DNA from 2 places in the Arthrobacter sp. TMN-49 genome. Region 2 is predicted to be linked to the other one. Evidence: predicted binding sites of a transcription regulator. Region 2 holds the regulator's gene; the other holds the start of a gene.
What was found. The regulator LexA, encoded in region 2, represses DNA repair genes until DNA is damaged. The targets are predictions, from matches to a motif close to TCGAACANNTGTTCGA.
Positions count from the first base shown of each region.

Region 1: the regulator LexA is predicted to act here: its motif matches at 1,953-1,968, upstream of recA (recombinase RecA).

Region 1 is NZ_JBTNDH010000058.1:7,290-10,981, reverse strand. Features, by position in the region: gene ACX80E_RS16815 (aggregation-promoting factor C-terminal-like domain-containing protein) at 1-5, opposite strand, end outside; gene ACX80E_RS16810 (regulatory protein RecX) at 92-619, opposite strand; gene recA (recombinase RecA) at 629-1,681, opposite strand; gene ACX80E_RS16800 (DUF3046 domain-containing protein) at 2,005-2,226, opposite strand; gene ACX80E_RS16795 (helix-turn-helix domain-containing protein) at 2,509-2,949, opposite strand; gene ACX80E_RS16790 (CinA family protein) at 3,096-3,590, opposite strand; gene pgsA (CDP-diacylglycerol--glycerol-3-phosphate 3-phosphatidyltransferase) at 3,587-3,692, opposite strand, start outside.
Region 2 is NZ_JBTNDH010000021.1:11,000-14,691, reverse strand. Features, by position in the region: gene ACX80E_RS11085 (histidinol-phosphate transaminase) at 1-793, opposite strand, end outside; gene ACX80E_RS11080 (LysM peptidoglycan-binding domain-containing protein) at 896-1,336, opposite strand; gene lexA (transcriptional repressor LexA) at 1,612-2,355, shown strand; gene ACX80E_RS11070 (ATP-dependent DNA helicase) at 2,503-3,692, opposite strand, start outside.

The DNA.
Region 1 (3,692 bases), on a different contig from region 2:
CTCATATGCCGCTAGCATAGCCGGTGCGGGCGTTTGGTGCGGGCATCGGGACTCAACGGAGACTTTCCGCGCCCGCACGACACGCCTAAAGTCAGTCGCCGGGACGGTTCTCCTCGATGACCTCGGCAATTATCTGAAAGGCAAGGGAGGGACTAAACCCTTTCCGTGCCAGCATGGCAACCCAACGGCGCGTGTACTTATCCCGCTCCATGCGTTCACTGAGGTCCACGGATCCCTTGAGTTTGCCCCTGACGAGTTCCTTGGCCTGTCTGCGCTCGGTGTCGGGATCAATCTGCTCAAGGGCCTGCTGCGCCAGGTCCTCGGCTATGCCCTTCTCCGCTAATTCGCGTTGCAGCGCGTTCCGGGACAGGGACTTGTGCGTTGATCTGCTGCGCACCCACAGCATGGCGAATTCGGCATCGTCGATGAGCTTGACCTCAACAAATCTGTCCAGCACCGCCTCCGCCACATCCGCCGGGATGTGGCGTTCGGCAAGCTTCTGGCTGAGCTGGAAGCGGCTCTTGGCCGAATGAGCCAAGTGACGAAGCACGATGGCCCTAGCCTCCGATGCCGGATTGGCGTCGGGGTCTAGTTCCGGCACGCGACGGGCGTTGTTCATGAGGCTCCCCTAGAAGCCGTCAACTGCCTTGAGCTTAGGTGTCGAGTCCGCTGGCGCCTCGGCACTGACACCCACACCCAGTTTGGCCTTGATTAGCCGCTCCAGCTCGTCGGCGAGCTCAGGGTTGTCCTTCAAGAAACGCCTGGAGTTCTCCATTCCCTGGCCCAGCTGGTCACCGTCGTAGGTGTACCAGGAACCGGACTTGCGGATGATGCCGTGCTCAACCCCCATGTCAATGATTCCGCCTTCACGCGAAATACCCACACCATAGATGATGTCGAATTCGGCAATTTTGAAGGGCGGGGCCATCTTGTTCTTCACGACCTTGGCCTTGGTGCGGTTACCGACGGCGTCGGCACCTTCCTTCAGGGTTTGGATGCGGCGAACATCGATGCGGATGGAGGCGTAGAACTTCAGCGCCTTACCACCTGTGGTCGTTTCGGGGCTGCCGAAGAAGACGCCGATTTTTTCACGCAACTGGTTGATGAAAATGGCAGTTGTCTTGGTCTGGCTCAACCGGCCGGTAATCTTACGCAGAGCCTGACTCATCAGGCGGGCCTGCAGGCCCACGTGGCTGTCGCCCATGTCGCCTTCAATTTCGGCCCGGGGCACCAGCGCGGCGACGGAGTCAATGACAATGACATCCAGGGAGCCTGAGCCAATGAGCATGTCCATGATCTCCAGCGCCTGCTCTCCGGTGTCCGGCTGGGACACCAAGAGGGCGTCAACGTCGACGCCCAGCTTCGCGGCATAGTCCGGGTCCAGTGCGTGCTCGGCGTCAATGAACGCGGCAATACCGCCGAGCTTCTGGGCACTGGCAACAGCGTGCAAGGCCAGCGTGGTCTTACCGGAGGATTCCGGTCCGTAGATCTCCACCACGCGGCCACGGGGCAGGCCACCTATTCCGAGAGCCACATCCAAGGCGATGGACCCGGTGGGGATCACTTCAATGGGCGCGCGAACGTCATCGCCCAAACGCATGACTGAGCCCTTGCCGAACTGCTTGTCGATCTGGGCAAGTGCTGCTGCAAGTGCTTTTTCACGGTCTGCGGGAGCGGCCATGATTCACCTCGGTCTTTCCTTTGTGCCGTTTCCGGCTCCATGCACCTACGCGGTTGGCGCAGTGCACGGTTAGTGGTCTGATGCATTGCTCGTACAATTGTGGCCGGTTTCCCGACGCCGTGCTGGCGGAGCGGCCCTGCGGGCGTTCCGTTACTTAAAACGCTAGTTCAAGGCACTGACATTGTCTGTCCCTGCGCCGCCCAGTACCGAAAATTGTGGAGAACTTTTTTCGACCGCACAGCTCGGAGCACTAAACACAGTATAGAACAACTCGAATAGATATTCGAACATTGTCACAGTGTGTCGTCGCCGCGGCCGCATCGTCAGTCCCTGGGTGCAATGTCGCGTCCCAGCCACCGCGACGGCGGGACGTCCTGTATTTTGCAAACCTCCAGCCAAATGTCCCGTGGGTCAAACCCGGCACGAAGAGCCGCCGCGGCGGTATTGTCGCCCACGCCGCTGAGCACCAGATCCCGAGCCAAAACCCGTGAATATGAGGGGCTGAATTCCTCATCCATCAATCGCCAAAACTCGCTTACTCGCACTCCCCCATTCTCGCATGGTTGCCGGGCCGGGCAGACGAGCCTCCCCCTGACCCCGCGCCTCGACTGCGCGCCTGAGGGAGCTTTCCAAAGCGTAGGCGCGGGGAACCCGTCGGTGAACGGGCAGATTGAGTTGACCTCCGCCGGCTAGCGTCGTTCCGTGCCCGGGATTCTTTTCGGGCACAGAAAACTGGACCCCACCTAGTGTGGGATCCAGTTCGTTGACGCCGCCCGCTGTCAAGAAAAAACGGGCGGCTCAGCAGTGACACCGAGTTACGGTCACCTTTAGTAGGAGTTGGACACCAAGCCCTTGTTCAATTCCTCGGAGAGTTCCTGGTTCAGGTCTCTGCCGTAGCGGGCTGAGAATTCCTGGGGAACAGTGTCCGGGACGGCCACGCCTTCGGCAATGGCCAAACGGTCGCTCACTTCGCGGAGCATGATTGACAACGGTACTTCAAGGGCTGAGCAGATGGAGGACAAAAGCTCGGAAGATGCTTCCTTTTGTCCACGTTCCACTTCACTCAAGTAGCCCAGTGAGACGCGCGCATTGTGTGAGACTTCGCGCAGAGTGCGGCCTTGGCGTTGACGTACATCTCGAAGAACATCGCCAATTTCGTGGCGTAGTACCACCATTTTGCGCTCCTTCTGCTGATGCGGTTTCTCGTCTACCAAACCCACATCCCGCCAGCGCACTACGCCGTTTACGGATACGGGTTGCTTCACCATGGGTATCGCCTTACTCCTAGATCATTCACTACAGGTCATTGGGTTCACATCTCCCGGCGTTGGCCGGAAGGGGCGAGGTGCCCACTTGGTGTTCCCATCCTAAAGCGGATGGGAGCACTTTGCGTTCACTATGACTAACTATCTGGTCACAACTTTTGTTCCCCGGCAGCCTTGACAACTTGTTCCAGCAGGGAAATAGCCTCCTGCGTGGCTTGGGTTCTGATCATTTCCCGGTCCCCGGCAAAATGATATTCGTAGGATTGCGCCTCACCGTCGAACGCCACGCCGATGAATACATGTCCCACAGCCTTGCCGTGCTGGGAGTCGGGGCCGGCAACCCCCGTGGTGGAAATACCCACCCGGGCCCCGGCCGCACCGCACACGCCCAACGCCATGGCGCACGCCACGTCCGGGTCGACAGCGCCGCGGGCTTCCAGCAAGTCTGCCGGAACCCCCAGCAGCCGCTCCTTAATCACATTTTGGTAGGCAATCACCCCGCCTTGGAGCATGCCCGAGGCTCCCGGGACCTGGACCAGCGTTGCCGCCACCATGCCACCTGTTAACGATTCGGCCGTGGCCACGGTGATATTCGCCGCCACGGCTGCACTCACCAGCTCAGCCAGGGACGCTTCAGCCATCATTTCGACACATCCCGGCTGCGGCCTGCGTTGCGTAACTGCCACGCCTTCACCACATAGTCAACGCCCGTCACCACCGTGACAGCAAGTGCCGCCAGCATGATG
Region 2 (3,692 bases):
GGGTGATGGCTGAGAGGTGGTACGGCAGGCGGACCAAACGGAGGGCGTCGGTGACCTCCGGAGCGGCCGCCAAGTAGCCCAGCCGGGCCCCAGCCAAGGCAAACGCCTTACTCATGGTGCGTGAAACGATCAGGCGCGGGCGGCCCTCGAGCAGGCTCAGTGCGCTGGGCGTTCCGGTGTGAGCGAATTCCGCATACGCCTCATCAACAATGACGATGCATGCCGATGCTTCACCGGCTTCGTAGACAGCCTTCACCACGTCCAAGCCCAGGGCAGTTCCGGTGGGGTTGTTCGGTGAGCACAGGAAGACGATGTTAGGGGCGTGCTGGCGCACCTGTTCGGCCGCCGATGCTGCGCTCAAACCGAAGTCCGCATCGCGCCATCCCGCGATGTAGCCGGTTCCTGTGCCGCTGGCCAGCAGGGGGTACATCGAGTATGTGGGCGGGAACCCCATGGCGGTGCGTCCTGGCCCACCAAATGCCTGAAGGATTTGTTGCAGTACTTCATTGGAGCCGTTTGCGGCCCACACGTTGTCATCGCTGAGGCCGTGGCCGAGGTAGGTTGCCAGCTCCTGGCGGAGAGTGCTGAATTCCCTGTCGGGGTACCTGTTGAGGCCTTCCAGTTCCGCAGCGACGGCTTTCAGGATGGCTTCCTTGGCGTCGGCGGGGACACCGAAGGTATTCTCATTGACATTCAGCAGCACCGGGACGTCAAGTTGGGGTGCACCGTAGGGGTGCAGTCCGCGCAGATCGTCGCGGAGTGGCAATTGGCCTAGGCGTTCAAACTGATCCATGGTTCCAGCTTAATTGCCGGGGGCGGCAAACACCGAAACCGTGACAGTATGCGGACACTTTGCCCCGGCCACCCGTTCGTGGGTTTGCCGGCTGCCGGTGTTCTACTGCGGGATGGGCACGAAGATCCGCTGCCCTGCTTGCAGTACGCCTGTGCTGAGTTCGTTCAGGGCAACGATCTCCCGTACCACTTCGCGGACGTCCCGATTCGGATTGGAGGCGCCGGCGATGCTCCATAAACTGTCGCCCTGGAGGACAGTCACCGAATGCGCGTAACTGTCCATATCGATGGCCGGATGCTCAGCGCTGGCGTTGGCAGGGCTTGCCAGGGAGCCAAAGACAATTGCCAAGGCGATGAACACCAGCAGTGAGGAGGCAACGATGGCCGGCACACCAAAGAGAACAAGCCTGCCCCTGCGCGTCAGCGCCAGCTTTGCCGCGGGGGCAGCTCGCCAATGATGCTGGGCGGAGCCGGCCGGGCCGGCGCCGAACAGGGCCTTGGGTGTACTACTAAGAGGTCCTGCAGAGATAACCATTGCATTCATGACTTCTCGTCCTTTCACAGTGGATCTAGATCCCTGGCCACACATGCCGACTGGATCGAAATTCCATACTTCGTATCCTCGATAGAACGTATGTTCTAATTTGCTACTAGTACAGTTTTAGCATCTATTGACGACACTTGCCAAGGGTTGATAGAACAAATGTTTGAAATTGGCCGTATTGTGGCTTAAACTTGAATCACAAGGATTGGCCGCTAGATGCAGTCCACCAGCAGGCACTGACATTGTTCAGGGCAGCCACGAAAGGACCCGGAACCATGGCGCTTCACGAACCTCCGCACCGCATCCCCCAAGCACCCAGCCGCGCTGGCATGAAGGGGCTCACTGTTCGGCAGAAAAAGATCCTTGAGTGCATCCAGCGCTCCATTGCCGACAAGGGCTACCCGCCCTCCATGCGTGAAATCGGCGACGCCGTCGGGCTGGCCAGCCTGTCCAGCGTCACGCACCAACTGACCCAGCTTGAGCGCCACGGCTACTTGCGGCGCGACCCCAAGCGCCCCCGCGCCATGGAAGTTCTTATCCCACTGGTTTTGGACAACGGCGAGGTGGAGATTGAAGGGGTCAGCGCACCATCACAGCTACGCAGCTCCAACGGGCTCAACTTCGCCGAACTCAGCAGCTCCTCTGACACTGCCTTTGTTCCGTTGGTGGGCCGTATTGCGGCCGGCGGTCCCATCCTGGCCGACCAGTCGGTCGATGACATCATGCCGTTGCCACGCCAAATTGTGGGCAGCGGGGAGCTGTTCATGCTCAAGGTTCAAGGTGATTCCATGATCGACGCGGCCATCTGCGACGGTGACTGGGTGGTGGTGCGCCAACAGCCAACAGCCAACAATGGCGACATTGTGGCTGCCCTGCTCGACGACGAGGCCACTGTTAAAACGTTCCGTCAGCGTGACGGGCACACCTGGTTACTGCCCCAGAACACCCGCTATGAACCCATTCTGGGGGACCACGCAACCATCATGGGCAAAGTGGTGTCGGTGCTCCGAAGCCTCTAGTCGCGCCAAATAACACGCATACGGATTCATGGTTCCTAAGGCCCAGGAACGGGCATTTTCCGGCTACTATCCGACACGTCGGCCGCGGGCGGCCTTTGGTGTCTCCTTTACGTAGCCTACAAAAATACCCGTTCCTGGGCCATAGCGTTATTTCCCGGAGAGCCGCTTCAGGGCCGCCAAGGCCACGGCGCGGTCCTTGGTGGCCCAGAACGGCGGCAGTGCCGCGCGCAAGAATCCGCCGTAACTGGCGTTGGCCAGGCGGGAATCAAGAACAGCCACCACTCCCCTGTCGGCGCTTGAGCGAATCAGGCGCCCCACGCCTTGGGCCAGCCGCACGGCTGCATGGGTTGCGGAGATGGCTATGAAGCCGTCGCCGCCGCTTTGTGCCACGGCCCGGGCCCTCGCTGTCACCAGCGGGTCATCGGGTCGCGGGAACGGAATCCTGTCAATGACCACCAGCCGGCAGGACGTTCCTTGAACGTCAACGCCTTGCCACAGTGACATGGTGCCGAACAGGCAGGTGTCCGGTTCGTCGGCGAATTCCTTGATGAGCCCAGCCATGGAGGAATCGCCCTGGCACAGAATCTTGACCGAGAGTTTCTTGCGCAATTTTTCAGCCGCGTCCTCTGCCGCTCGGCGCGAAGAGAACAACGCCAGGGTACCGCCACCGGCGGCAGTGATCAGCGCAGCCAGTTCATCAAGCTGCTCGGCCGACATGCCAAAGCCTGGTTTTTGCAGGTGCGCAGCCACGTACAGCATGCCTTGCTTGGGGTAGTCGAAGGGAGAGCCGACGTCGGCCCCCGTCCAGGCGGGTGCCTCGGGACCCAGCAGGCCCAGCCCGCCGGCCGTGGCCTGGAAGGATTCGCCAATGGCCAACGTTGCCGAAGTCAGCACCACTGTCCGGTCCGCGAACAAGCCCTCACGAAGTTTCATGGCCACACTCAAGGGGGCAATGTTAATGACCGCCGGTTCGCCGTCGTCAGCCTTCTGATAACCCTTGCCGGGGGTGAAACTGCCTGGCCGTGAAGCCCACACCACCTCACGCGCATCAGCGGCAGTGAGCAGCCGCTCGCACAGATCAAAGATCAAGTTCAGCCGGGCCCGGGCAATGGACCTGCCGCCGTCCACTGCGGCGTTGCCCTCCGGTTTGGAATCTGAGAGTGCCGCCCGCACGGCGTCGCGCACTTGTGCAACGGCCTGGCTTTGAACGTCGTTCAGGCCGTTGGGCAGCAAACCCTCCGCCGTCCCGGCAAAAGCCAGATCCAGTGCCGTAGCACTGGCGTGAATGGCCTCAACCGAAACAGCTGTGTGCTTGCGGGTACTGGAGGCTGCCGCCT